Regions from separate parts of the Streptomyces sp. P1-3 genome, predicted to be linked through region 1. Evidence: riboswitches for the same ligand, from Rfam matches in the RefSeq annotation. Region 1 holds a riboswitch; each other region holds the start of a gene.
What was found. A riboswitch is a leader RNA that binds a small molecule or an ion and turns the genes downstream of it on or off. The one in region 1 is predicted to bind cobalamin.
Positions count from the first base shown of each region.

Region 2: another riboswitch for cobalamin. It lies ahead of metE (5-methyltetrahydropteroyltriglutamate--homocysteine S-methyltransferase); the one in region 1 lies ahead of ACQUSR_RS24070 (prenyltransferase/squalene oxidase repeat-containing protein).
Region 3: another riboswitch for cobalamin. It lies ahead of ACQUSR_RS10555 (ribonucleoside-diphosphate reductase subunit alpha); the one in region 1 lies ahead of ACQUSR_RS24070 (prenyltransferase/squalene oxidase repeat-containing protein).

Region 1 is NZ_CP192512.1:5,652,338-5,661,977, reverse strand. Features, by position in the region: gene ACQUSR_RS24080 (aldehyde dehydrogenase) at 1-1,192, opposite strand, end outside; gene ACQUSR_RS24075 (MBL fold metallo-hydrolase) at 1,388-2,425, shown strand; cobalamin riboswitch at 2,489-2,626, shown strand; gene ACQUSR_RS24070 (prenyltransferase/squalene oxidase repeat-containing protein) at 2,781-4,079, shown strand; gene ACQUSR_RS24065 (SCO2322 family protein) at 4,502-5,218, shown strand; partial or broken gene ACQUSR_RS24060 (energy-coupling factor transporter transmembrane component T) at 5,323-6,426, shown strand; gene ACQUSR_RS24055 (ABC transporter ATP-binding protein) at 6,909-8,666, shown strand; gene ACQUSR_RS24050 (ECF transporter S component) at 8,832-9,640, shown strand, end outside.
Region 2 is NZ_CP192512.1:649,063-658,702, forward strand. Features, by position in the region: gene ACQUSR_RS02860 (SpoIIE family protein phosphatase) at 1-209, opposite strand, end outside; gene ACQUSR_RS02865 (DUF4326 domain-containing protein) at 394-711, shown strand; gene ACQUSR_RS02870 (TetR/AcrR family transcriptional regulator) at 761-1,426, shown strand; gene ACQUSR_RS02875 (DUF2867 domain-containing protein) at 1,452-2,054, shown strand; gene ACQUSR_RS02880 (MMPL family transporter) at 2,104-4,389, opposite strand; gene metE (5-methyltetrahydropteroyltriglutamate--homocysteine S-methyltransferase) at 4,565-6,889, opposite strand; cobalamin riboswitch at 7,089-7,284, opposite strand; gene ACQUSR_RS02890 (3-hydroxybutyryl-CoA dehydrogenase) at 7,412-8,302, opposite strand; gene aceB (malate synthase A) at 8,299-9,640, opposite strand, start outside.
Region 3 is NZ_CP192512.1:2,568,781-2,578,420, reverse strand. Features, by position in the region: gene ACQUSR_RS10565 (hypothetical protein) at 56-388, shown strand; gene ACQUSR_RS10560 (ribonucleotide-diphosphate reductase subunit beta) at 470-1,495, opposite strand; gene ACQUSR_RS10555 (ribonucleoside-diphosphate reductase subunit alpha) at 1,495-3,906, opposite strand; gene ACQUSR_RS10550 (hypothetical protein) at 3,911-4,057, shown strand; cobalamin riboswitch at 4,032-4,189, opposite strand; gene mctP (monocarboxylate uptake permease MctP) at 4,334-5,983, opposite strand; gene ACQUSR_RS10540 (DUF3311 domain-containing protein) at 5,980-6,252, opposite strand; gene ACQUSR_RS10535 (GntR family transcriptional regulator) at 6,363-7,142, opposite strand; gene ACQUSR_RS10530 (extracellular solute-binding protein) at 7,376-8,647, shown strand; gene ACQUSR_RS10525 (carbohydrate ABC transporter permease) at 8,652-9,640, shown strand, end outside.

The sequences.
Region 1 (9,640 bases):
GGCAGATGACCGGGCCGAAGATCTCCTCACGGGCGATCCGCATCTCGTTGCGGACGTTCCCGAAGAGTGTCGGCTCGACGTACCAGCCGGTCTCCGGGGACGGCGGGCGGCCGCCTCCCGTGAGCAGTTCGGCGCCCTCGCGCCGCCCGATGCCGATGTAGTCGAGGGAGCGCTGCTGCTGGCGCCGTGCGACCAGCGGGCCGACCTGGGTGGCCGGGTCGAACGGGTCGCCCACGACCAGCGCGGCGGCGGCGGCCGTGAGGCGTTCGGCGATCTCCGCGTAGTGGCCGCGCGGGGCGAGGATGCGGGTCTGGGCGACGCACGCCTGGCCGTTGTTCATCCACGCGTTGGGGACGATTCCGGCGACGGCGGCGTCCAGATCGGCGTCGGGCAGGATGACGGCGGCCGACTTGCCGCCCAGCTCCAGCGTCACCCGGGTCAGGTGGCGCGCGGCGACCTCCATGACCCGCCGGCCCGCCGCCACGGACCCGGTGAAGGACACCTTGTCGACGCCCGGGTGACCCACCAGGTACTCGCCGACCTCGGGGCCCGCGGGCAGGACGGACAGCACGCCGTCCGGCAGCCCCGCCTCGGCGGCGATCTCCGCGAGCAGGTACGAGTCGAGCGGGGCCTCCGGGGAGGGCTTGAGGATCACCGGGCAGCCTGCCAGCAGCGCGGGCGCGAGCTTGGCCGCGGCCACGAACTGCGGGGCGTTCCACGGCACGACGGCCGCCACCACCCCGACCGGCGCGCGCCGCACCAGCAGCGGCCCCAGGATGCCGGTTCGGCGCTCCTCGTAGCCGGCGTCACGGGCGACCGCTAGGGCCGCCTCCCACACCATCACCGCACCGAGCGCCTGGCCGAGGACGCTCCAGGAGTACGGGCTGCCGTTCTGGGCGGTGACGGTCCGGGCGATCTCCTCGTGCCGGGCGGCGATCGCGTCCTTGATCCGGGTGACGACCGCGATCCGCTCCTTGGGGTCGGTACGCGGCCAGGGGCCGGTGTCGAAGGCGGCGCGCGCGGCGGCGACCGCCCGGTCCACGTCCTCGCGGGTGGCGTGCGGTACGCGGCCGATGACCGCCTCGGTGTGCGGTGAGACGACCTCGATGACGTCCCGGCCCGCGGGTTCGGCCGGGGCGCCGCCGATGACGAGGTGGCCGTACTCGACACGACCGGTCGCGGGGTCCGTCATGGTGGGAACCTCCAGGGATTCGGCCGTCGCCCGGCTCCGGCTTCGACAATAACTGACGCTGCGTCAGAACTGATACCAGTTCTCGCTATAGTGGGCAACGGCCGTGCGGCGACAGGGGGTTCGGTGACCGGACACGCGGAAGGGCAAGCGGCGGGGCGGGCGGGATGGCGGGCCGACGGACCGGAGGCCCGCCGGGTGACCTCGCACGGCGGCGGCGTGTGGAGCATCCCGGTCCCGATCCCCGACAATCCGCTGGGCCACACCCTCGTCCACCTCCTGGACACCGATCGCGGCCCGGTCCTGATCGACACCGGCTGGGACGATCCGGCGGCCTGGGACGCGCTCACCACCGGCCTCACCGCCTGCGGCACGGCCGTGTCGGACATCCACGGCGTCCTCCTCACCCACCACCACCCCGACCACCACGGGCTCTCGGGCCGGGTGCGCGAGGCGTCCGGCGCGTGGCTGGCGATGCACGCCGCCGACGCGGCCGTGGTGCGTCGCACCTGCGCCGCCGCGCCCGGCCACTGGCTCGACTACCTCACCGACCGGCTGACCGCCGCCGGGGCACCCGAGGACCACCTCGCCCCGCTGCGCGCCGCCCGCGCCGCGGGACACGCCGGCGCCCTTCCCGGACTCGCCGCCGCGCTGCCCGACCGGCACATCACCCCGGGCGCCCTCCTCGATCTGCCCGGCCGCAGACTGCGGGCCGTATGGACACCGGGCCACACCCCGGGCCATGTCTGCCTGCACCTAGAGGAGCGGCACCCGGCGGGCGCGACGGGCAGCGGCCGGCTCTTCTCCGGCGACCACCTGCTCCCCGGCATCTCCCCGCACATCGGCCTCTACGAGGACCCGGACGACGGCGCGAACGCCGGCGAGGCCGACCCCCTCGGCGACTACCTCGACTCGCTCGGCCGCGTCGGCCGGCTCGGCCCGGCCGAGGTGCTCCCCGCCCACCAGCACCCGTTCACCGGCGCCGCCCGCCGCGTCGGCGAACTGCTCGACCACCACGCCGCGCGCCTGGACGGCGTACGGAACCTGCTGGCCACCCCGCACACGCCCTGGCAGCTCGCCGAGCGCATGCGCTGGAACCGCCCCTGGGCGGACATCCCGTACGGTTCGCGGAACATCGCGGTCGCGGAGGCGGAGGCGCACCTGCGGCACCTGGTGAAGCGGGGGCGGGCGGCGGCGGTGCCGGGCACCGACCCGGTCGCGTACCAGGCGCGGTGAGCCCCGCCCGCCGCCGGATGCCCCACCGCGCCCCGGATGAGGCGCCCGTTAAGGTGGGCGTGCACAACTTCATCCGTGACCGATCGGGGAAAGCCGGTGCGATTCCGGCGCTGACCCGCAACCGTGAGTACGGCCCGCGTCCGCCGGTGACGGCCGGCCTGCCGTACGAGCCGGAGCACCCGTCGGCCACGACGAAGGCTCCTGCGCACCGGTGGCCGCCGCGACCGGTGCGCGGCACCGTCGAGGTCTGCGGAGCTGAGCCCGGTGCCACCATGTGCGTGTCGCGCGCGGGTGGAGGACCGTGCCCCCAGCTGCGTGCGGAACACCCCCGAACACACATCGAGAGGCACCGTCCATGAACGTACGCCGCAGCGCCGCGGCCCTGGCCGTCTCCGTCGTCCTCGGCGCGGCCACCGCCCCGGCCGCGTTCGCCGACGACGCGCCCTCCCCGAAGCCGTCCGCGCTTCCGCAGGGCCTGTACGGGACCAAGGACCCCACGTACGACGGTGTATGGCGGCAGTCCCTGGCGCTGCTCGCCCAGGACGCGGTCGGTGTCACCCCGGCGGCGTCGGGCGTGAAGTGGCTGGCCGGGCAGCAGTGCGCCGACGGCGGCTTTGTGTCTTTCCGGCACGAGACCGCCACCCCGTGCGCGGCGAAGAATGCCGACAGCAACGCCACCGCGGCCGCCGTGCAGGCGCTCGCCGCGGTCGGTGGGCACGGCGCGGCCGTCGAGAAGGGCATCGGCTGGCTGAAGAAGAACCAGAACGAGGACGGCGGCTGGGGCGTGAACCCCGGCAGCCCCAGCGACGCCAACTCCACGGCCGTGGCCATCGGCGCGTTCGCCGCCGCCCGGCAGGACCCGGCGAAAACCGCCTCAGCGAAGGGCGGGAAGACCCCGTACGACGCGCTGCTGGCGCTGCGGCTGGGCTGCGACGCGAAGAAGGACGCGCGCGGGGCGTTCGCGTACCAGCCCAAGAAGGGCGAACTGGAGCCCAATGACGTGGCCACCGTGGCCGCCGCGCTCGGCGCCACCGGCCAGGGCTTCGTGTTCGAGCCGGTCGGCAGGGACGACGACGAGGCGGTCGAGCCGCTGGAGTGCGGGGCGGACGCCGACAAGAGCGACACGAAGGCCAAGGGCGCGGACGCGGCGGAGGACGCCGCCGACGCGGCCGACGCGTACCTGGCCGCCAAGCTGGCCGGGAACGACCAGCACCTGATGGCCCCCGCCATGCCCGGCCAGGACCCCGCGCCCGACCTCGGCGGCACCGCGGACGCGGTCCTCGCGCTGGCGGCGGGCGAGCACCGGACCGCGGCCGCCAAGCCGCTCGCCTGGCTCCAGAGCAAGGACAGCGGGGCGGTCGCGTGGGCGAAGGGCGACCCGGGCGCGCTGGCCAAGCTGGTCCTGGCCACCCGCGCGGCCGGTGGGGACCCGAGCGACTTCGGCGGCACGGACCTGGTGCGGGAACTGAACGCCACCGGCCCCAAGCCGGCGGCCGCGTCGGACCACTCCGGCACGCAGAAGCAGGCCGACGAGGACGAGAAGAAGGACGAGGGCGACAGCCCCTTCGGCCTGTGGTGGTTCATCGGCGTGTGCGCCGTCGCGGGCATCGGCATCGGCTTCCTGCTCAGCGGCCGGAAGAAGCAGCAGCTCTGATGGCTGTACGGTCCGTGGCGCGGCGTCCGTACGGGCGGGCGGCCCTGCTCGCGCGGCGTGCGCCGGAGGGCCGGGGCGTAACGGCGGAGCCGGGCGTGACGGCTGGGCGAGACGTACCCGCTGGGGTGGGCATACCCGTTGGGCTGGGCGTACCCGCCGGGCCGGGCATAGCCGCTGGGCTAGGCGTACCCGCTGGGCCGGGGGTGCTGGCCGGGAGGGTCGTAGCCGCTGGGCGGGGCGCACCGGCCGGGCCGGGCGTACCCGCTGAGCTAGGCGTACCAGCCGGGCCGGGCGTACCCGCTGAGCTAGGCGTACCGGCCGGGCCGGGCGTACCCGCTGGGCAGGACATCCCGGCCTGGCCGGGCACGCAGCTCAGGCGGGGCGCGGCGCCGACCAGGCGGCGGGTCCCGGCCAGGCCGGGGGTGCCCGCCGGGCGAGGAGCCCTCGCCCGGCTGGCCGCGCTGGCCTCGTCGCTGTGCGCCGGGCTGCTGATCGCCGTCCTGGGCGCCGCCCCCGCGCACGCCCAGGGCTACCGCTACTGGTCGTTCTGGGAGCGGGACGGCGGGGAGTGGACATACGCCACCCAGGGGCCGTCGACCGCGCGGCCGGACGACGGGGACACCATCGGCTTCCGGTTCGCCGTCAGCGAGGACTCCGGGAACGCCGCCCAGCCGCGCGGCGCCCCCGACTTCGACGCGATCTGCGCCCGCACCCCGGCCAAGGGCGGCGCCAAGCGGGTCGCCGTCGTCATCGATTTCGGTACGGCGGCCCACGCGCGCGGCGGCGAGACCCCGCCCCCGGCCCGTGCCGAATGCGCGCGGGTCCGCGGTGGGGCGAGTGCGGCGGAGGCGCTCGCGGCCGTCGCGAAGCCGCTGCGCTACGACTCGTCCGCGCTGCTGTGCGCCATCGCCGACTACCCGCGCTCCGGCTGCGCGGAGCAGGCGGACGGCTCCGGTTCCGGAGGCGAGGACGGGGACGGGGCGGCGACGGGCACGGCCCGTCCGGAGCGGTCCGGCGAGCGCGCCGACGGCGATGACGACGGCGGCGAAGGGCCGTCGACCGGCCTGATCGGCGGGGCCGCCGCCGTGGTCGCGCTCGGCGCGGCCGCGTGGTGGCAGACCCGCCGCCGGCGCGGATGACCGCCGAACGACCGCACGCGCGGCGGCCCGACAGCGACCCGGGTGCGCTGCCGGACCACGGCGAGGGGACCCCGGCCGGACACGGCGGCGACCCGGTCCGGCGGATGCGGGCCGCCGTGGCGCGGCTGCGGGCTCCGGAGGGCTCGCGGCGCGATGCCCTGCACGCGGGCGCCTGGTGGCTGTGGGCGCTCGGGCTGGCGACCGCCGCGTCGCGGACCAGCAATCCGCTGCTGCTCGGGCTGCTGATCGGCGTCGCGGGCTACGTCGTGGCGGCGCGCCGCACGGACGCGCCCTGGGCCCGGTCCTACGGCGCGTTCCTCAGGCTCGGTGTCGCGGTGATCGCGATCCGGCTGCTGTTCGCCGTGCTCCTCGGCTCGCCCATCCCCGGCACCCGGGTGCTCGTGACGCTCCCCGAAGTCCCCTTGCCCGAGTGGGCCCAGGGCGTGCGGATCGGCGGTGCGGTGACCGCCGAGGGGCTGGTCTTCGCGCTCTACGACGGGCTCAAGCTGGCCACCCTGCTCATCTGCGTCGGCGCGGCGAACGCCCTCGCCAACCCGGCCCGGCTGCTCAAGTCGCTGCCCGGCGCGCTCTACGAGGTGGGCGTCGCGGTGGTCGTCGCCATGACCTTCGCGCCGAACCTCGTCGCGGACGTCCAGCGGCTGCGCGCGGCGCGGCGGCTGCGCGGCCGCCCCGACCGGGGCGTCAAGGGGCTGTTCCAGGTCGGGCTGCCGGTCTTGGAGGGCGCGTTGGAGCGGTCGGTGTCGCTGGCGGCGGCGATGGACGCGCGCGGGTACGGGCGTACCGCCCAAGTGCCGCGCGCCGTACGGCGCACCACTGCCGCGCTGACGCTCGGCGGGCTGTTCGGGGTCTGCGCCGGTACGTACGGGCTGCTGGCCGATCAGGGCGCGGGGTACGGGCTGCCGGTGCTGCTGGGCGGGCTGGCCGCCGCGCTGGGCGGGCTGTGGCTGGGGCGCCGCCGGTCGGTGCGCAGCCGGTACCGGCCCGACCGGTGGGGGGCGCGGGCGTGGCTGGTCGCCGGCTCGGGCGCGGCCGTCGCGGCGCTGATGATCTGGGCTGCCGACTACGCGCCGCTGACGCTCCATCCGCCCGCGGTCCCGCTTGTGGCGCCGGAACTGCCGCTGTGGCCCGCGTTGTCGGTGCTGCTCGGCCTGCTGCCCGCGTTCGTCGCGCCCGCCCCGCCCCGATCCGCACCGCCGCGATCCGCACCGCCGCGCCGGTCGCTGCGGCCCGGCGGACCTGCCGCGCAGGCCGGACCGTCCGGTCCGAGCTCCGCGGGCCGCTCCGACCGGACGGAACGGCCCGGTCCTCCGGCCCGCCCGAACCCGGCGCGCGGCCCGAGGCCTGCCGACCCGCCGGGCCCGGCAGAGCAGCCCAGCCCGTCGAACCGCCTCACCACACCACGCCGATCGGACCCGGCAGAGCCGCCCGCCCCGGCAGACCGCTCGGGCCCAGCAGATCGCTCGGACCCGGCAGAGCCACCCGCCCCAGCCGACCGCCCAGGCCCCGCAGAACCGCCCAGCTCAGCCAGCCGGCCTGGCCCGGCCGGCGGCCCCGGGGTTGCCGACCCACCGGGCCCGGCACCGCGGCCCAGCCCAGTAGGCCGGTCCGCCCCGCCATGCGCCTCGTCCCCTCCCCCGCCCTCCGATCCGTACCCCGAGGAGCCCTCGCAGTGATCCGTTTCGAGCAGGTGTCGGTCACGTACACCGACGCCGGCGGTCCCGCGATCCAAGGGGTCGATCTGACCGTCCCCGAGGGCGAGCTGTGCCTCCTGGTCGGTCCGTCCGGTGTCGGCAAGTCGACTCTGCTGGGTGCCGTCAGCGGTCTCGTACCGCACTTCACCGGCGGTACGCTGCGCGGCCGGGTCACCGTCGCGGGCCGCGACACCCGCACCCACCGCCCGCGCGAGCTGACCGACGTGGTCGGCACGGTGGGGCAGGATCCGCTCGCGCACTTCGTCACCGACACGGTCGAGGACGAGCTGGCCTACGGCATGGAGTCGCTCGGGCTGCCCGCCGGCACCATGCGCCGCCGGGTCGAGGAGACCCTGGACCTGCTGGGCCTGGCCGAGCTGCGGGAGCGGCCCATCGCCACGCTCTCCGGCGGACAGCGGCAGCGGGTCGCCATCGGCTCGGTCCTGACCACCCACCCCCGTGTCCTGGTCCTGGACGAGCCGACGTCGGCGCTGGACCCGGCGGCGGCCGAGGAGGTGCTGGCCGTGCTCCAGCGGCTCGTGCACGACCTGGGCACGACCGTGCTGATGGCCGAGCACCGGCTGGAACGGGTCGTGCAGTACGCGGACCGGGTCGTCCTGCTGCCCGGTCCCGGCGAGGCGCCGGTGTCCGGTGAGCCCGCCGACCTCATGGCGGTCTCGCCCGTCCACCCGCCGGTGGTGGCGCTGGGCCGGCTCGCCGGCTGGTCGCCGCTGCCGCTGTCGGTACGGGACGCGCGCCGCAAGGCGGGCCCGCTGCGGGAGCGGCTGGCGGCGGCCGGCCCGGCCCCGGCACTCACCCCGGACCGCGCGCCGGCCCCGGGCCCGGCGTTCACCCGGGACCCCGCGCAGGCCCCCGCCCCGGCGCCCACTCCAGCCCCCGCGCAGGCCCCGGGCCCGGCGCCCACCTCAGCCCCCGTGCAGGCCCCGGACCCGGCGGGCGGGCCCGCGCCCGCCGCGCCGCTGGCCGAGGCGGTGGGCCTGTCGGTGCGGCGCGACCGCGTCGAGACGCTGCACGCGGTCGACCTGTCCGTACGGCCCGGTGAGACGGTCGCGCTGATGGGCCGCAACGGCGCGGGAAAGTCCACTCTGCTGTCCGCGTTCGTGGGGCTGCACGAACCCGCCGCCGGGACCGTCCGCGTCGACGGCGCCGTCCCGCACCGCACCCGGCCCGCCGAGCTGCTGCACCGCGTGGGGCTGGTGCCCCAGGAGCCACGGGACCTGCTGTACGCGGACACGGTCGCGGCCGAGTGCGCGGCGGCGGACCAGGACGCGGGGGCGCCCGCGGGCACCTGCCGGGTGCTGGTCGGGCGGCTGCTGCCGGACGTGCCCGACACCACGCATCCGCGTGATCTGTCGGAGGGTCAGCGGCTGGCGCTGGCGCTCGCGGTGATCCTCACGGCCCGGCCGCCGCTGCTCCTGCTGGACGAGCCGACCCGCGGCCTGGACTACGCGGCGAAGGCGCGGCTGGCCGAGGTCCTGCGCGAGCTCGCGGCGGACGGGCACGCCATCGTGCTGGCCACCCATGATGTGGAGCTGGCGGCCGAGCTGGCCCACCGCGTCGTCATCCTGGCCGACGGCGAGGTGGTGGCGGACGGCCCGACGGCGGAGGTGGTCGTCTCCTCCCCCGCGTTCGCCCCGCAGGTCGCCAAGGTGCTCGCGCCGCTGCCCTGGCTGACGGTGCCGCAGGTGCGGCGGGCGCTGGAGGTGTCCGGATGAGTGCCGCCTCCCGCACCGGAGGTTCCCGGCCTGTTGCCGCCCCCCGCGCTGGAGACTTCTGGACTGGTGCCGCCCCCCGCACCGGAGGTTCCCGGCCTGTTGCCGCCCCCCCCCCCCCCCCGGAGGTTTCCGGCCTGGTGCCGCCCGCACTCCGGAGGTGTCCCGGTGAGCGCCGCCCGTACGCCCGCGACAGCTCCCGGGCGCCGGTCCGGCCCCGAGGAGCGCGGCCGGGAGAGCCGCGGCGGTCGGCGGGTGCGCGCCGTGCGGCTGGGCCCGCGGTCGATCGCCGCCCTGGTTCTGGTCTCGGCCGTGGGCGTGGTGGCCTTCGGCTGGCCGCTCCTGGCGGCGCCCGGCTCCTCGCTCGCGCACTCCTCCGACGCGCCGTGGCTGTTCGCGGCGCTCCTGCCGCTGCTGCTGGCCGTGGTGGTGGCGACCATCGCCGACACCGGCCTGGGGCCCAAGGCCGTGGCGATGCTGGGCGTACTGGCCGCCGCGGGCGCGGCGCTGCGGCCGCTGGGCGGCGGCACGGCGGGCATCGAGCCGATGTTCTTCCTGATGGTGCTCTCCGGGCGGGTGCTGGGCCCCGGCTTCGGCTTCGTCCTCGGTGCGGTGTCGATGTTCGCGTCCGCCCTGCTGACGGGCGGGGTGGGCCCGTGGATGCCGTTCCAGATGCTGTCCATGGGCTGGGTGGCGATGGGCGCCGGGCTACTGCCGAGGCCTGAACAACTGCGCGGCCGCGGCGAGCTGGTGCTGCTCGCCGGGTACGGGGCCGTCGCCTCGCTGCTGTACGGCACGGTCATGAACCTGCAAGGGTGGCCGTACATCGGCCAGCTGACGTCGAGTGTGTCCTTCGCCCCCGGCGACCCGCTCCATGAGAACCTGGCCCGATTCGTGGCGTACTGCCTGGCCACCTCCCTCGGCTGGGACCTGCCGCGTGCCGTACTCACCGTCGTGCTCACGCTCGCCCTCGGCGG
Region 2 (9,640 bases), 5.0 Mb from region 1:
GGTGCCCCGGAGAGGAGGAGGGCGCCGGGCTTCGACAGCACCTCCGTGGCGTGGTAGCCGAAGAGGTCCCGTGCGCCGGGGCCCCAGTAGCAGATCCGGTCGTCGTCGTCGATGCCGAACACGGCCACGGGCACGTGCTCCAGCAGCGCCCCGGGCTCGGACCGGAGCGGACCACTGGCCCTGTCGTCGCTCGGCCGGTCTGATGGCACCAGCTTTCCCTTCCACCCGCCGCGCACAGCGGCTCGTCCGCCCTCCGCAGGGCGGAACGGCTCTCTTAATTCTGCGCTTGTCGCGTATGTACGGACATTCCGGCGCCCGCCGGCCGGCCCGTCTCGCGGCTCGCCGCACCGGGTTCGCGTTGCCCGGTGCGGTGTGGGCCCGGAGGATCCAGGTATGCGCAGAACGACCGTGGTCAATCTCAAGGGCCATCGCGATGACCCCGAGTACGCGGACGTGGTGTACGTCGGCCGCACCATGCGCCGGGGCGGCTGGGACCTCGACGCTTCCCCGCTGGCCTGCCCGTTCCGGCCGGGCCCCGACGGCACACGGGAGGAAGTGGTCGAGCGGTACCGCGCCTATCTGCTGGAGCGGCCGGAGCTGCTCGCCCTCCTCTCCTCCCTGCGCGGCCGCAGGCTGGGCTGCTGGTGCGTGCCGGAGCGCTGCCACGCCGAGGTGATCGCGGAGCTGGCCGACGCGGGCGCGGGGAGCTGACCGTCGCCCCCGCGCGCATCGGACCGCGGCGGCGCAGTAACATACATACATGCATGTAGGAGATCGGCGGGCGGACCAGCCAGGAGGGCGGGGTTCCGCGGGCCCTCGCCGCACCACCCAGGCCGACCGGAGCGCGCGCACGCGCAACGCGCTGCTCGAGTCGGCCGCGCGGGGGCTCTCCCGCTACGGCTACGGCCACCTCAAGCTCGAACAGGTGGCACGCGATGCCGGGTACACGCGCGGCGCGCTCTACCACCAGTTCAAGGACAAGCAGGACCTGACCCTGGCCGTGGTCGAGTGGTGGCGCGAGAGCTGGGGGCAGGAGGTGGCCCGCCTCGTCGAACAGGAATCAGAGCCCGTCGCGGCGCTGCTCACCATCGCTCGCGGCCACGCCGTCTACTGCCGGCGTGACGTGGCGCGCGTGCCGATCGCGCTGCGGCTGGAGTTCAGCGGGCAGGACCATCCCGTCGGGCGCGAGGTCGAGCGGAACTACGACATGCTCGTCACGCGCTGCCTGCGCCTCATCGACGCCGGGCGCGAGGCGGGAGCGATCCCGCCCGGCCCGCCGGCCAGGATCCTCGCGCTCGCCTTCGTCGGGGTACTCGAGGGGGCCGTGATCGCACTGGCCGGCCAGGTTCCCGATGACGAGCTGCTCGCGGCCCGTGCCGCCGCCGGCGTACTCGGGCTCGACTCCGTTGCCGTGACACACCACTGACACTCGAACAGCTGGAGGTCGACGAATGAAGCTCCCGAACACCGCCCACACCTCCCGGCCCTGGCGGATCCACGAGATCACGACCGACTTCCGCCTCTACGACGTGTGGGCGCTGCCCACGCCGGGAGGCCCTGACGACTTCCCGCGACTGGTGCGGCAGACGACCGCGGGCGACACGTCGGACAACCCGTCCTGGGCCGCCCGCACGCTCTTCGCGATCCGCTGGAAGCTCGGGAAGCTGCTCGGCTGGGACGACCCGGGCGCCGGCGTCGGTTCCCGGGTGCCGACGCTGCGCGACCGGCTGCCGGCCGATCTGCGTGACGGCCCGTCCGGACCGGAGTTCGACCGCCTGCCCTTCAAGTCGGTCTATCTGACGGACAACGAGTGGGCGGCGGAGATGGGCAACCGGACCTGTCACGGGGTGATGCACATCACCTGGGTCCCGGACGGCGCCGGTGGGTACCGGGGACAGATGGCCGTTCTGGTGAAGCCGAACGGCGTGTTCGGGAAGGCGTACATGGCCGCGATAGCACCGTTCCGGCACCTGATCGTGTACCCGCCGCTGATGCGAGGCATCGCACGGGAGTGGCGGGCCGGCACGCCGCAGGACTCGCCGCCCGCGCCCTAGCCCGTCCCCTGGGCTGACAGCACAGCCTGCGCGGGGCCCGGGCCCGCTGTCAGTCGGCGGGGGCCGAGGGCGAGGCGCGCCGTTCGCCCTCGCCCTCGACGTCCATGTGCGGCAGCAGCCGGTCCAGCCATCGCGGAGTCCACCACGCGGACTTGCCGAGCAGGGTCATGGCGGCGGGCACGAGCAGCAGCCGGACGATCGTGGCGTCGATGAGCACGCTCGCCGCCAGCCCCAGGCCGAGCATCTTGACGACGATGTTGTCGCTGACGATGAAGGCCGCGAAGACGCTGACCATGATGAGCGCCGCACAGGTGATGACGCGGGCGGTGATCTCCAGCGCGTGCGCGACGCTCGCCTTCGGGTCCCCGGTCGCCAGCCATGCCTCGTGGACGCGGGACAGCAGGAAGATCTCGTAGTCCATGCTCAGCCCGAAGACGATGGCGAACATCATCATCGGCACATAGCTCTCGATCGGCACATCCCCCGAGACGCCGAGTGCCGGACCGCCCCAGCCCCACTGGAACACCGCCACCACGACACCGTAGGAGGCCGCGATCGACAGCACGTTGAGCACCGCCGCCTTGACCGCGACGAGCAGCCCGCGGAAGACGATCACGATGACGACGAAGGCCAGGCCGACGACCACCGCGATGATCAGCGGCAGCCGGCTGGAGACGATGTCGAGGAAGTCGACCTGCGCGGCGGTCGTGCCCGTCACGTACGTCGTGGCCTCGGTCCCCGACACCGCCTCGGGCAGCACGTCGTCCGTGAGGCGGTTGACCAGGTCGACGGTCGTCTCGTCCTGCGGAGCCTCGTCGGAGTAGGCGGTGGCGATCAGCACGTCGCCGTCCGACGTGGGCGTCAGCGGGGTGATCGTGGCCGCGTCCGGCACGTCGGTGAGGGCCTTCTGGGCCTGTGCGGACAGGGCGGACCGGTCGGCCTGAGGAACCCGGCTCTGGTCGATGACGAGGGTGAGCGGCCCGTTCGAGCCGGGCCCGAAGGCGGAGGACATCAGGTCGAAGGCGCGCCGGTCCGTGAACGACTTCGGGTCCGCGCCGTCGCCGATGTGCCCGAGCTGGATGGACAAGAGCGGGATCGACAGGACGGCCAGGGTGATGACGCCGCCGGCCAGGAACCACCAGGGGTGGCGCTCCACGCGCTGCGCGTGGCGATGCCAGCCGCCGTGGGCCTCCTCCCCGGGCCCCGCGTCCGACTCGGCGATGGGGGTGCGCACGCGGTACGTGTCGATCCGCCGCCCGATGAGCCCCAGCAGCGCGGGGACCAGGGTGATCGCCCCGAGGACCGCGGAGACCACGGTGACCGCCGCGGCCAGCCCCAGCTTGCCGATGAAGGAGATCCCGGAGACCCACAGTCCGGCCAGCGCGATGATGACGGTGCAGCCCGAGACCAGCACCGCCCGGCCGCTGGTGGCCGTGGCCAGGCCGGCGGCGCGCACCGGATCCGCGCCGTGCATGAGGTTCTGCCGGTGCCGGGTGACCAGGAACAGGGCGTAGTCGATCCCGACGCCGATACCGATCATCGTGGCCAGCGTCGGTGAGACGGTGGCGAAGGTGAACGCGGCCGCCAGCAGCCCCAGGCCGGCCAGGCCGCAGATCACGCTGATCAGCGCGGTCAGCAGGGGCAGCCCGGCGGCCAGGACGCTGCCGAAACCGATCAGCAGCACCACGATCGCCACCCCGAAGCCGATGGCCTCACTGGCGCGGTCGTCCGGCCTCGGCCGGTCCAGCTCGCCCAGCGGACCGCCGTATTCCACCTGGACGCCCGCCGTCCTCAGCGGTTGGACGGCGTCGTCCACGCCGTCCAGGTAGTCGTCCCCCAGCGTCGAGGGCTGCACGTCGAAGCGGACGGTGATGTAGGCCGTCTTCTGGTCGGTGGACAGCGGCCCGACGTCCTGGCCGCCGGTGGGCTTCGGCGGTGGCTTCGATCCTGGTGCGGGCAGCGGGTTCTGCACGGCGAGCACGTGCGGCAGCTTCTTGAGGTCACCGACGGCGGAGGAGACCTGGCCGCTGACATCGGTGAGCGGCTCGGCGGCGTCGTGCAGCACGATCTGGGCGCTGTAGCCGCCGGCCGCCGGTTCATGCGCCTTGAGTACGTCGATGCCGTCCTGCGACTGCGTGCCGGACAGCGTGAAGTCGTCCGAGTACTCGCCCCCGTGCGCCCGGTCCAGTACCTGGAGTCCCGCGAGGGCGGCCAGCCAGAGGACGATGACGGTTACGAAGTGGCGGGCGCACCACTCGCCGATGCGCCGCAACCCGCCCTTCGGCCGCGGTGCACCGGATGTGGCCCGCTCACGCGGAGGCTGTGGCGCCCGCATGCGAGCATTCAATGCCCGCCCTGCCGGTCGCCGCACCCCGTCACCGGAGAACGGGTGAAAGGGAGGCGGCGACCGGGTGGGATCTTCACGGCTTGCCGCGGCCGCGGCCGGGGCGGACAAAGCGCGCGTCCGTCCCGGCCGCTGTCATCTCAGGAGGCCGCGGCGGGCAAGCACCTCAGGACGTCGTGGCGGGCAGGCCGTCCCGGACGTCGCGGGCCGCCGTCACCATGTTCTCCAGCGAGGCCCGTACCTCGGGCCAGCCGCGGGTCTTCAGCCCGCAGTCGGGGTTGACCCACAGCCGCTCGGCGGGAATGGCGTCGAGCCCCTTGCGCAGCAGGGCCGCGGCCTCGGCCGTGGTCGGGACGCGCGGGGAGTGGATGTCGTAGACACCGGGGCCGGCCTCGCGGTGGTAGCCGGACGTCGCGAGTTCCCGGGCCACCTGCATGTGGGAGCGGGCGGCCTCCAGGCTGATGACGTCGGCGTCGAGGTCGTCGATGGCCTGGAGGATGTCGCCGAACTCGGCGTAGCACATGTGGGTGTGGATCTGGGTGTCCGGGCGGACCCCGCTGGTGGTCAGGCGGAACGCCTCGGTGGCCCATTCCAGGTACGCCGGACGGTCGGCCGCGCGCAGCGGCAGCGTCTCGCGCAGCGCGGGCTCGTCCACCTGGATCACCGAGGTGCCGGCCGCTTCGAGGTCGCCGACCTCGTCCCGCAGGGCGAGTGCGACCTGGCGGGCGGTGTCGCCCAGCGGCTGGTCGTCGCGGACGAAGGACCAGGCCAGCATGGTGACGGGGCCGGTGAGCATGCCCTTGACCGGGCGGTCGGTGAGTGACTGGGCGTACGTCGTCCAGCGCACCGTCATCGGTTCGGGGCGAGAGATGTCGCCGGCCAGGATCGGCGGCCGGACGTAGCGGGTGCCGTAGGACTGGACCCAGCCGTGCCGCGTGGCGAGGTAGCCCGTCAGCTGCTCGGCGAAGTACTGCACCATGTCGTTGCGTTCGGGCTCGCCGTGCACCAGGACGTCGATCCCGGCCTTCTCCTGGAAGGAGAGGACCTCCCGGATCTCGTCCCTGATGCGCTCCTCGTAGGCGGCGGTGTCGATGCGTCCGGCGCGCAGGTCGGCGCGGGCGGCACGCAGGTCGGTGGTCTGCGGGAAGGAGCCGATGGTGGTCGTGGGCAGGAGGGGCAGGCGGAGGTGGGCGCGCTGGGCGGCCGCCCGTTCGGCGTACGACTGCGAGCGGCGGCCGTCGGCGTCGGTGACGGCCGCGGCGCGGGCGCGCACCGCCGGGTCGCGGGTGAGCGCGGAGCCCGCGCGGGAGGCCAGGCTGGCACGGTTGGCGGCGAGTTCCGCCGCGATGGTGTCGGTGCCCCGCGCCAGGCCGCGGGCGAGGGTGACGATCTCGGAGGTCTTCTGGCGGGCGAAGGCGAGCCAGCGGGCGACCTGCGGATCGATGTCGCGCTCGGCGGTGGCGTCCAGCGGGACGTGCAGCAGGGAGCAGGAGGCGGACACGTCGACCTGGCCGGCGAGGCCGAGGAGCGTGCCGAGGGTGGACAGGGACTTCTCGAAGTCGTTGATCCAGATGTTGCGGCCGTTGACGACACCGGCGACCAGGCGCTTGCCGGGCAGCCCGCCGACGGCGGCGAGGTCGTCGAGGTTGGCGGCGGCGGATTCGGTGAAGTCGAGGGCCAGTCCGTCGACCGGCGCCTTGGCCAGGACGGGCAGGGCTTCGCCGAGCCGGTCGAAGTAGGAGGCGACCAGCAGCTTCGGGCGGTCGGCGAGGCCGCCCAGGTCCCGGTAGGCGCGGGCGGCGGCGTTCAGCTCGGCCGGGCTGCGGTCCTGGGCCAGGGCGGGTTCGTCGAGCTGCACCCATTCGGCGCCGGCCGCGCGCAGGTCGGCGAGCACCTCGGCGTACACCGGAAGGAGCCGGTCGAGGAGCGTCAGCGGGACGAAGTCCGCCGCGGCGCCGGGGGCGGGCTTGGCCAGCAGGAGGTAGGTGACGGGTCCGACCAGTACCGGCCGTGCGGCCGCCCCGAGGGCGAGGGCCTCCTTCAACTCGGCGACCTGCTTGGTGGAGTCGGCGGTCAAGACGGTGTCAGGACCGAGTTCGGGCACCAGGTAGTGGTAGTTGGTGTCGAACCACTTGGTCATCTCCAGCGGCGCCACGTCCTGGGTGCCGCGGGCCATCGCGAAGTACCCGTCGAGTGCGTCCGCCTCGACGGCGGCGCGGTGCCGGGCGGGAATCGCGCCGACCATGACGCTGGTGTCCAGGACGTGGTCGTAGTACGAGAAGTCGCCCGTCGGCACCTCGTGGACGCCGGCGTCGGCCAACTGCCGCCAGTTCGACCGGCGCAGGGCGGCGGCGCACTCCCGGAGGGCGTCGGCGCTGACGCGGCCCTTCCAGTAGCCCTCGACGGCCTTCTTCAGTTCCCGGTTCGGGCCTTGCCGGGGGTAGCCGTACACGGTGGCCCGTGCTGCCGCGGCTGCGGACTTCGCTGTCACGGAACTCTCCTTCGCGAGCGTGTCTCCTGACAGATCCCGGTACGGGACGAGGGCGCGAAGGGATGGCGAGCGAGGCGGAAACCGCACCACGATCGGTGTGCGTCCGCCCGCTGTGGACTCCCCCGGACTGCGTCCGGGAGTACCGCCGACCCGCCCTCGAGGTCACCGAGATCTCCGCGCGCGATCGGTCGCGCGCGGGCAACGGGCAGGTCTTCGGACTCGCGGGCGCTTCCGCCCGTGAAGGGCGGACACCTACTGGCCGTCGCTTCCCAGACCCGGCCGGGTCCAGTGCGTGTGACGGCGGTCGTTCCCGCTCACCGCTGCGGGGCAGTCCCGGATTCCCACCGGGTTCCCTCTTACGACGCGCCTGCCTGGCGGGCAGGGCGAACCAGCTGCATCCGCCAGCCTAGCGCCGGACGGAACGTCAGCGCAGCGGGGGCGTGGAGCAGGTCGGTCGCCCGCTCCACGCCCCGCCCCGCGGCGGCCCGGGTTCCCTCGGCCCCGGCCCCGGCCCAGGGCCCCTCAGCCCCGGTCGTAGGTGTGGAATCCCCGGCCCGTCTTCCGCCCGAGCAGCCCCGCCTCGACCATCCGCTGGAGCAGCGGCGGCGGGGCGTAGAGGGGCTCCTTGAACTCGCCGTACAGGGACTCCGCGATGGCGGCGACCGTGTCGAGGCCGATCAGGTCGGCCAGCTTGAGCGGTCCCATCGGGTGGGCGCAGCCCAGCTCCATGCCGGCGTCCACGTCGGCGGCGGTGGCGAAGCCGGATTCGGCCATCCGGATCGCCGCGAGGAGGTAGGGGATGAGCAGGGCGTTGACGACGAACCCTGATCGGTCCTGGGAGCGGATCGCGGTCTTGCCGAGCGTCGCGGTGGCGAAGTCCTCGGCGGTACGGACCGTTTCGGCGCTCGTGTGCAGTGAGGTGACGATCTCCACCAGCGGCATGACGGGCACCGGGTTGAAGAAGTGCAGGCCCAGCACGCGGTCGGCGCGCTGGGTCGCCATGCCGAGGCGCATCACGGGGATGGCGGAGGTGTTCGTGGCCAGCACCGCCTCCGGATCCTCGACGATCTTGTCGAGGGCGGCGAAGATCCCGGTCTTCACGTCCGCGTTCTCCACGGCGGCCTCGACGACGAGCTGCCGGTCGGCCAGGTCGTCGAGGCTGCCGGTGAAGACGAGCCGGGCAAGCGCGTCCTCGGCGCGGACGCGGTCCAGTCTGCCGCGCCGGACGGCGCGTTCGAGGGAGGCGGCCACGCGTTCCCGGGCCCCGCGGGCCGCCGCGGCGTCCGCCTCGCAGACCACGGTGTCGAGCCCGGCGCGGGCGCAGACCTCCGCGATGCCGGCGCCCATCTGGCCGCCGCCGACCACGCCGACCCGCTGGACGGACCCGCTCACGGTCTGGAGGGAGGCGCTCATGACCGCACCTCCGGCCGGCGGACGAGGTGGCGCGCGTAGGCGTCGGGGGTGAAGAACGCCGGAAGTTCCTTCGCCAGCGCGGTGCGTTCGAGGATGCCCCGGGCCTCCGCGGCGCGCGCGTCGGGTCGTTCTCGTTCCAGGGCCGCGCGCTCGGTGTCGAGCAGCCGCAGCACGGTGTCGCGGTCGGCGGCGCCGTGGCGTACCCACTGCCAGATCTGGCAGCGGGCGATCTCCGCGGTCGCGGCGTCCTCCATGAGCCCGTGGAGCGCGACGGCGCCGCTGCCGCGCAGCCAGGCGTCGAAGTAGCGCAGGGCGACGGCGATGTTCGCGCGGATGCCTTCGGGCGTCGGCGGGCCGCTGACGCGGCGGACGGCCAGCAGGTCGGCGGCGGTCACCTCCACATCGTCGCGGGTGCGTTCGATCTGGTGGGGCCGGTCGCCCAGCACTCCGTCGAAGACGTCGCGGCAGACGGGGACGAGGCCGGGGTGGGCCACCCAGGAGCCGTCGAAGCCGTCCTCGGCCTCGCGCTCCTTGTCCAGGCGCACCGTGGCGAGAGCCGCCTCGTTGGCCTGCGCGTCGCGGCTGGGGACATGGGCGGCCATGCCGCCGATCGCGTGGGCGCCCCGCTTGTGGCAGGTTCGTACCAGCAGTTCGGTGTAGGCGCGCATGAACGGCGCGGTCATGGTGACCTTCGCCCGGTCCGGGAGGACGAAGTCGGGGCGGTGCGCGAAGTTCTTGATCAGGCTGAAGAGGTAGTCCCAGCGGCCCGCGTTCAGCCCGGCGGAGTGCTCGCGCAGTTCGTAGAGGATCTCCTCCATCTCGCAGGCGGCGGTGATGGTCTCGATGAGGACGGTGGCCCGGATGGTGCCGCGCGGGATGCCGAGCAGGTCCTGGGCGATGACGAAGACGTCGTTCCACAGGCGGGCTTCGTAACGGTTCTCCAGCTTGGGCAGGTAGAAGTACGGGCCGTGGCCGGCGTCGATCTGCCGCTGGGCGCAGTGGAAGAAGTACAGCCCGAGGTCGACGAGTGAGGCGGGCACGGGGCGGCCGTCGATGAGCAGGTGCTGCTCGGTGAGGTGCCAGCCGCGGGGGCGGACCATGATGGTGGCGGGGTCGTCGCCGAGCCGGTACGCCCTGCCGTCGGGGGTGGTGAAGTCGATGCGGCGCCGACAGGCGTCGAGCAGGTTCAGCTGGCCGCCGATGATGTTGTCCCAGATGGGGGCGGTGGCGTCTTCGAAGTCGGCCATCCACACCTGTGCCCCGGAGTTGAGGGCGTTGACGGTCATCCTGCGCTCGGGCGGGCCGGTGATCTCCACCCGGCGGTCGGTCAGGCCCGGC
Region 3 (9,640 bases), 3.1 Mb from region 1:
CCCTTCTCTGATGTTCTGCCCGTCCGAACATCGATCACAAAAAGGGACGTGACGCATGGTCAGTTGGAAGAAGGTGGCGCTGGTCGCCGCGGTTCTCGCGGGACTGACGACGACATACGCGGGTGCGGCACAGGGCGCCCCGGCCGCCGCCTGCGAGCGGGACGACAGCGGCAACGTCGTCTGCAGCGACAAGACGGACTACCGCAGCAAGGACGGCAAGTATCACGTCAGCCAAGTCCAGTCATGCGTGACCGGACTCCTCTGGGGGAAGCTACCCCGGCCTACAGATCTGCTCTTCGACTGGGTGCAGTACGAGGAGCACCCGAAGCCCCAAGAGAAGGCGCGTGTGGACTGCTCCAACCACGCACCGAGCAACAAGGAGCGTTGAGCCATCGTCGCGGGCGCTCTTCTCACATAGCGGATGGCCGGAGCCGGGTGGGGACCCGGTCCGGCCATCGGCCGTTGTCTGTCAGAACTCGTCGTCGAACGAGACCGAGCCCTCCACGGCGACCTGGTAGGCCGAGGCGCGCCGCTCGAAGAAGTTGGTCAGCTCCTGGACGTTCTGCAGTTCCATGAAGGAGAAGGGGTTCTCCGAGCCGTAGCGGACCGGGAGCCCGAGGCGGACCAGCCGCTGGTCGGCCACGCACTGGAGGTAGTCGCGCATGGAGTCGGTGTTCATGCCCGGCAGGCCGTCCCCGCACAGGTCGCGGGCGAACTGCAGCTCGGCCTCGACGGCCTCCTCCAGCATCGCGGTGACCTGCTTGCCCATCTCCTCGTCGAAGAGGTCCGGCTCCTCCTGGCGGACGGTGTCCACGACCTGGAAGGCGAAGTCCATGTGCATGGACTCGTCCCGGAAGACCCAGTTGGTGCCGGTGGCCAGGCCGTGCAGCAGGCCGCGCGACCGGAACCAGTACACGTACGCGAAGGCGCCGTAGAAGAACAGGCCCTCGATGCACGCCGCGAAGCAGATCAGGTTGAGCAGGAAGCGGCGGCGGTCCGCCTTGGACTCCAGCCGGTCCAGCTTCTCGACCTCGTTGATCCACTTGAAGCAGAACTGGGCCTTCTCCCGGATGGACGGGATGTTCTCCACCGCGTCGAAGGCGGCGGCGCGGTCGTCCGGGTCGGGCAGGTAGGTGTCCAGCAGCGTCAGATAGAACTGGACGTGCACGGCCTCCTCGAAGAGCTGCCGCGACAGGTACAGCCGCGCCTCGGGGGAGTTGATGTGCTTGTACAGCGTGAGCACGAGGTTGTTCGCCACGATCGAGTCACCGGTGGCGAAGAACGCGACCAGCCGCCCGATCAGGTGCTGCTCGCCCGGCGAGAGCTTGGCGAGGTCGGCCACGTCGGAGTGGAGGTCGACCTCCTCCACGGTCCAGGTGTTCTTGATCGCGTCGCGGTAGCGGTCGTAGAAGTCCGGGTACCGCATCGGCCGCAGGGTGAGCTCGAAGCCCGGGTCCAGGAGGTTTTTCGAACGGCTTTCTGGGGTGTTGCTCATTACTGGCAGGCCTCGCAGGACTCGGGGTTTTCCAGGGAGCAGGCGATCGCCTCGGCGTCGGGCGTGGCCTGCTGGGCGGGGATCGGGGCGGCCGCGGTGGCCCCGTTGGCGCGCGCGGACTGTGCGATCCGGGTCGCCGGGCGCGAACGCAGGTAGTACGTGGTCTTGATCCCCTGCTTCCAGGCGTACGCGTACATCGAGCTGAGCTTGCCGATGGTGGGCGACGCCATGAAGAGGTTGAGCGACTGGCTCTGGTCGAGGTACGGGGTGCGCGCGGCGGCCATGTCGATCAGCGCGCGCTGCGGCACCTCCCACGCCGTGCGGTACAGGTCGCGGATGTCCTGCGGCACCCAGCCGAAGTCCTGGACCGAGCCGTTGGACTCGCGCAGCGCCTCGCGGGTCTGCGCGTCCCACACGCCGAGCCGCTTCAGGTCGTCCACCAGGTAGGAGTTGACCTGGAGGAACTCACCGCTGAGCGTCTCGCGCTTGAAGAGGTTGGAGACCTGCGGCTCGATGCACTCGTAGACGCCCGCGATGGACGCGATGGTCGCCGTCGGGGCGATGGCCAGCAGCAGCGAGTTCCGCATGCCGGAGGTGGACATCCGCGTGCGGAGCGCCTCCCACCGCTCGGGCCACGTCATCTGCGCGTCGGCGTAGTGGTCGGGGTGCAGCACGCCGCGTGCGGTGCGGGTCGCCGACCAGGCGGGGTGCGGGCCGTGCCGCTCGGCGAGGTCGCAGGACGCCTCGTACGCCGCGAGCATGATGCGCTCGGAGATCTTGGTCGACAGCGCCTTGGCCTCGGCGGAGTCGAAGGGCAGCCGCAGCCGGAAGAACACGTCCTGAAGGCCCATCAGACCCAGGCCCACCGGCCGCCAGCGGGAGTTGGAGGCCCCGGCCTCTTCCGTGGGGTAGAAGTTGATGTCCACCACGCGGTCGAGGAAGGTGACGGCCGTACGGACCGTGCGGTCCAGCTTCTCCCAGTCCATGTCGCCGTCCGCGCCCAGGTGCGCGGCCAGGTTGACCGAGCCCAGGTTGCACACGGCCGTCTCGCCGTCGTCGGTGACCTCCAGGATCTCGGTGCACAGGTTGGAGGAGTGGACGACCTTGCCGGGCTCGGCGGTCTGGTTGGCGGTGCGGTTGGCGGCGTCCTTGAACGTCATCCAGCCGTTGCCGGTCTGCGCGAGCGTCCGCATCATCCGCGCGTACAGCTGCCGGGCGGAGACGGTCTTGATGGCCTTGCCCTCGGCCTCGGCCTTGCGGTACGCCTCGTCGAACCGCTCGCCCCACAGGTCGACCAGCTCGGGAGTGTCGGACGGGGAGAACAGCGACCAGTCGGCGTCGGCCTCGACCCGGCGCATGAACTCGTCCGGGATCCAGTGCGCGATGTTGAGGTTGTGGGTGCGGCGGGCCTCCTCACCGGTGTTGTCCCGCAGCTCCAGGAACTCCTCGATGTCCGCGTGCCAGGTCTCCAGGTAGACGCAGGCCGCGCCCTTGCGGCGACCGCCCTGGTTGACGGCGGCGACCGAGGCGTCGAGGGTCCGCAGGAACGGCACGATGCCGTTGGAGTGCCCGTTCGTGCCTCGGATCAGTGACCCGCGGGCCCGGATGCGGGAGTACGACAGGCCGATGCCGCCGGCGTGCTTCGACAGCCGCGCCACCTGGTGGTAGCGGTTGTAGATCGAGTCCAGCTCGTCCAGCGGCGAGTCCAGCAGATAGCAGGACGACATCTGCGGGTGGCGGGTGCCGGAGTTGAACAGGGTGGGGGAGCTGGGCAGGTACGACAGCGTGCTGGTCAGCCGGTACAGCTCGCAGACGTCCTCCAGGGCCCGGTCCGAGAGGTCCTCGGCCAGCCCGCAGGCCACGCGCAGCAGGAAGTGCTGCGGGGTCTCGACCACCTGACGGGTGATGGGGTGGCGCAGCAGGTAGCGGCTGTGCAGGGTGCGCAGGCCGAAGTAGCCGAAGCGGTCGTCGGCGCCGTCGGCCAGCGTCTTGTCGACCAGGGTGTCCAGGCGGGCGGCGTGGGTCCGTACGAAGGCGGCCGTGGAGTCGGCGATCAGGCCCTCGCGGTGGCCCACCTCGACGGAGGCGGAGAAGGAGACCGCGCCCTGCCCGGCCGCCTCCTCGGCGATGGCGAGGGTCAGCAGCCGGGCGGCGAGCCGGGAGTACTCCGGTTCCTCGGAGATCAGGCCGGCGGCGGCCTCGGTGGCCAGGGCCCGCAACTCCGCCTCGTCGGACCCGGCGTGCCGGCCGCGCAGCGCGGCGGCGGCGACCTTGCCGGGGTCGGTGGCGGGAAGATCCGCGGTGAGATCGGTCAGGGTACGCAACAGGGCGGTTCCGGGCGCGTCGGTGGCGGCCGCGGAGCCCTTGGAGTCCTGGGCCGCTGAAACCGGATCGGCGGGCGCGATGGTCACGGAAGTGCTCTCCCTCGCTCGGCTGGGGGGCCAGGAGGGGTGGTGCGCGATGGGCGCATACGGGCGTGCCGTACCGGAGCAGGGCATGCCGCGCAGCGTCCACCGGCCCAACCCGCGAGGCCCGGACGTGTTCGAGGCCGTCGGCAGGTAGTCGGACTTCACGCGCACGCAAAAGCACACACGTACACCGTTGCGGGACAGTTCCGGATTCGCGCCGGATTCCCCTGCGGCGACAGCGAGGATGAGCATACATCTTGTGTTGACTGCCGCACGCGCCACCACATGTTGTGTCACTCGGTTTGAGCTTTCGCACGAATGTGCTATATCGGGAGGCTGTTGGAGGCGTACGCCGGCATGCGGAAGGGGCGCGGCGAGAGCGCCACGCCCCTGTCCTCCACGCTACCTCGCGGCTGTGCGCCGTGCGCCGTCAGTGTCCGCCCGGCGTCTTCACCGGCGCCGCCCCGGCCGCCTCCACGGCCGGCTCGGCCTTGGCGCGCGGGTCGCCCGCGTCCGCCGTGTAGTCCTCGGGGGAGGTCTCGTCGATGCCGTCGGGCGCCTTCAGGGCCCGCAGGACGACGGTCAGGGCGACCGTGACGGCCACGTTCAGGACGAAGGCGGTCAGGCCGATGTAGCCGATCTCACCAATGCCCGGGATCTCCTTCTGGCTGCCGCCGAAGTGCTTCTGGGTGGGGCTGGCCACGCCGTACGCCGCGACCGTGCCGTAGACCATGCCGACCGCCCACCCCGCGAGCAGCGCCCAGCGGTGGAACCAGCGGGTGAACAGACCGCCCACCAGTGCCGGGAAGGTCTGCAGGATCCAGATCCCGCCCAGTAGCTGGAAGTTGATCGCCACCGTCTTGTCCATGGTCAGGACGAAGGCCAGCGCGCCCACCTTGACCAGCAGGGAGACCAGCTTGGAGACCTTCGTCTCCTGCTCCGGGGTGGCGTCGGGCTTGAGGAAGTCCTTGTAGATGTTGCGGGTGAACAGGTTCGCCGCGGCGATCGACATGATCGCGGCCGGCACCAGCGCGCCGATGCCGATCGCGGCGAACGCCACGCCCGCGAACCAGTCCGGGAACATGTCCTCGAACAGCTGCGGGATGGCGAGCTGCCCGTTCTCCACCTTCACGCCCGCCGCGATCGCCATGAAGCCCAGCAGCGCCAGCAGTCCGAGCATCAGCGAGTACAGCGGCAGGATGGTGGTGTTGCGGCGGATCACCTCACGGCTGCGGCTGGAGAGCGTCGCGGTGATGGAGTGCGGGTACATGAACAGCGCCAGCGCGGAGCCGAGCGCCAGCGTCGCGTACGCCCACTGCGAGGCCTCCGGTGGCGCCAGTGCGCCGCGTGGCTTCCCGGTCGCCTCGTTCGGCTGCGAGAACGCCTCCCCGGCCTTGGCGAAGATGTCGTCGAAGCCGCCCAGCTTGATCGGGATGTAGATGATCGCCACCACGATGACGATGTAGATCAGGGTGTCCTTGACGAAGGCGATCAGCGCGGGCGCGCGCAGCCCGGAGGAGTAGGTGTACGCCGCGAGCACGCCGAAGGCGATGAGCAGCGGCAGGTCCTTGATGAACCAGTTGGTGTCCTCGCCGCCACCGACGCCCATCACGTCCAGCACCGCCTGGATGCCGACGAGCTGCAGCGCGATATAGGGCATCGTGGCGAGGATGCCGGTGACCGCGACGGCCAGCGACAGCCCCTTGGAGCCGAAGCGGCCGCGGACGAAGTCCGAGGTGGTGACGTACCCGTGCTTGTGCGACACGGACCACAGGCGGGGCAGGAAGGTGAAGATCAGCGGATAGACGAGGATCGTGTACGGGACGGCGAAGAAGCCGGCCGCGCCCGCCGCGTACACCGCGGCCGGGACCGCGACGAAGGTGTACGCGGTGTACAGGTCGCCGCCCAGCAGGAACCAGGTGATCCAGGTGCCGAAGCTGCGCCCGCCCAGACCCCACTCGTCGAGGTTGTCGGCGTTCTCGGCCGCCCGCCAGCGCGCGGCCATGAAGCCCATGACGGTGACGGCCAGGAAGAAGACGATGAAGACGGTGAGTGCCACGCCGTTCACTCCGTCGTTCACTTCGCCGCACCCCCCTCGCGGGACGCGCGCAGCGCCCGCTGCTCACGGCGGACCAGGACGTACGCGATCGCCGTCAGCCCGGTCGAGATCAGCACCCACAGCATCTGGTACCAGTAGAAGAAGGGGATCCCGAACGCCTTGGGGTCGACCTTCGCGTACGAGCCGACCCACAGCATCGCGACGAACGGCGTGACCAGGCAGAGACCGATCACCACACGCGAGGGTGTGACGACCGGTCTGATGCCTTGTGTACCGGGTTTTTCGGACATGCGGCGGCTCCGCCCCCTCGTTGATCACCTGCGGTAATGCGCACGAAATCTAGGCCAGGGGTACGACGCCCGTCACTACCTGTCCGTATATCGGTATGACAAACAAATGGTCAGCCGTTGGGCCGCTGAAGCCGCGCGACGAACTTGTAGCGGTCGCCGCGGTAGACCGAGCGCACCCACTCCACCGGCTCGCCGTTGGCGTCCAGCGAGTGCCGGGACAGCATCAGCATGGGCAGCCCGACGTCCGTGCCGAGCAGGCCCGCCTCGCGCGGGGTGGCCAGCGAGGTCTCGATCGTCTCCTCCGCCTCGGCCAGGCGGACGTCGTACACCTCGGCCAGCGCCGTGTACAGCGACGCGTACTTCACCAGGCTGCGCCGCAGGGCGGGGAAGCGCTTGGCCGACAGGTGCGTGGTCTCGATCGCCATCGGCTCCCCGCTGGCCAGCCGAAGCCGCTCGATCCGCAGCACCCGGCCGCCCGTGGCGATATCCAGCAGTTCGGCGAGCCGGTCGTCGGCGGTCACGTAGCCGATGTCGAGCAGCTGCGAGGTGGGCTCGAGGCCCTGGGCCTTCATGTCCTCGGTGTACGAGGTCAGTTGCAGGGCCTGGGAGACCTTGGGCTTGGCGACGAAGGTGCCCTTCCCCTGGATCCGCTCCAGCCGCCCCTCGACCACCAGCTCCTGGAGCGCCTGGCGCACCGTCGTGCGCGAGGTGTCGAACTCGGCGGCCAGTGTGCGCTCCGGGGGGACCGCGGTGCCGGGCGGCAGGGTCTCGGTCATCTCCAGCAGGTGCCGCTTGAGCCGGTAGTACTTGGGCACGCGTGCGGTGCGCGTCCCGCCGGTCCCGTTGCCGGTCTCGGCCGGAGACCCGGCCGTATCCCCGTCGGTCTCCATGACGCGCCTTCCCGCCTCCTGTCCTGCTGCCGTCACCGGCTCCTCCGTCTTCAGCGGCTCACATCGTGGCACGGCCAGGCGGCCCCTCGGCTCAGATGTCGTGTGATGTCGGTCCGGTAACGGAGCCGACAGCGACTCTTATACACCCTTGACACCCCTAAAGGTCTAGGCCAAGCTGCGGGGCACTGGTCTAAACCATTAAAGACCAATCCAGTCCTGTTGAGGAGTGTGCGGTGAAGCGTGGGCTCATAGCGGCGACCGGTGTCGCGGCAATGCTGGTGAGCGTCGCGGCCTGTGGGTCCGGCGACGGCGACAAGAAGTCGGGGGCGGACGGCTTCAAGGGGGAGACGCTCACCGTCTGGGCGATGGACGGCTCCACTCCCGACGGCTGGACCAAGGACGTCAAGGCCGAGTTCGAGAAGCGGACCGGCGCCAAGCTGAAGATCGAGACGCAGCAGTGGAACGGCATCCAGCAGAAGATCACCACCGCGCTGTCGGAATCCGATCCGCCGGACGTCATCGAGATCGGTAACACCCAGACCCCCGCCTACGCCGAGACCGGCGGCCTGGCCGACCTGACCGACCTCAAGAAGTCCATCGGCGCCGACTGGACCGAGTCGCTGAACCAGTCCGCGGTCTACGACGGCAAGCAGTACGCCGCCCCGTGGTACGCCGCCAACCGCGTCGTCCTCTACAACAAGAAGATCTGGGCCGAGGCCGGCATCAAGGAGATGCCGAAGACCCGCACCGAGTTCTTCAAGGCGCTGGACACGATCGAGAAGAAGACCGATGCCGAGCCGATCTATCTGCCCGGGCAGAACTGGTACTTCTTCGACGGCCTGACGATCGGCGCCGGCGCCGAACTGGTGAAGAAGGACGGCGACAAGTGGGTCTCCAACCTCGCCGACCCCAAGGTCGGCAAGGCCATGGACATCTACAAGCAGTACCAGTCCTTCAGCAAGGCCCCCAAGGACAAGGACGAGGCCACCCCGCAGCAGGGCGAGGTCTTCGCCAAGGGCAAGACGGGCGCCTTCATCGGCATGGGCTGGGAAGCCGGTGTGGCGATCAAGGCCAACCCGAAGATCGAGAAGGAGATCGGCTACTTCACCATCCCGGGGGAGACCGCCGGCAAGCCGGAGGGCGTCTTCCTCGGCGGCTCCAACCTCGCCGTCGCCGCGGGCAGCGAGAAGCAGGAGCTGGCCAAGGAGTTCCTGAAGATCGCGCTGTCCGACACCCTCGAGAGCCGGCTGGCCGAGGAAGCCGGCGTGATCCCGAACAAGGTCTCCCTGCAGACCGCGCTGAAGGGCAACGCCGCCGCCGAGGCCGCCGCCCCGGCGGTCAAGGCCGGCGGCACCACCCCGCTGATCCCCGAGTGGGCCGCGGTGGAGAACGCGCCGAACCCCATCAAGGCCTACATGACCGCCGTGCTGAACGGTGAGTCGCACGCGGATGCCGCCGAGTCGGTCGAGGACGAGCTGAACAAGCGCCTCAGCCAGGAGCGGTAACCAGATGGCAAGCACGTCGGCGCAAGCCAGACGGGCGGACACCGCCCCGCCGGCCGACGCCCCCGCCGGCGCGGGGCCCGCCAAGGGTCCCGCCCGCGGGCGTCCCCGGGCCACCGGCACCGCCCCCTATCTGCTGCTCCTGCCCGCGGTCGCCGCCACGCTGGTGTTCCTGGGCTGGCCCCTGGTGAAGAACGGCATGCTGTCGTTCCAGAACCTGAACATGAAGCAGCTCATCCAGCACCTCACCGAGTGGAACGGGACCGAGAACTACCGCGAGGCGCTGAGCAGCGACGAGTTCTGGCGCGTCACCGGCCGCTCGGTGGTCTTCACCGGCGTCAACGTCGTCCTGATCATGGTGCTCGGCACTCTGGTCGGGCTGCTGCTGGCCAGGCTCGGCAAGCGGATGCGGCTCCTGCTCTCGGTCGGGCTGGTGCTCGCCTGGGCGATGCCCGTCATCGCCGCCACCACCGTCTACCAGTGGCTGTTCGCCCAGCGCTTCGGCGTCGTCAACTGGGTGCTGGACAGGCTCGGCTGGCACTCGATGGCCGACTACAACTGGACCGGCAGCCAGTTCTCCACCTTCTTCGTGATCACCCTGCTGATCGTCTGGCAGTCGATCCCCTTCGTGGCGATCAACCTCTACGCCGCGACGACCACCATCCCCAAGGAGCTGTACGAGGCCGCGGCCCTGGACGGCGCCGGGACCTGGAAGTCGTTCACCTCGGTGACCTTCCCGTTCCTCAAGCCCTTCCTGCTCGCCACCACCTTCCTCGAGGTCATCTGGGTCTTCAAGGCGTTCCCGCAGGTCTTCGTGATCAACGAGGGCGGCCCGAACCGCCTCACCGAGACCCTCCCCGTCTACGCCTTCGTCGAGGGCTTCGGCAACCAGCACTACGGCATGGGCGCCGCGATCTCGGTGCTCACCATCGTGATCCTGCTCGGACTGACCGCCTACTACCTGCGAACCGTGCTCAAGCAAGAGGAGGACGAGCT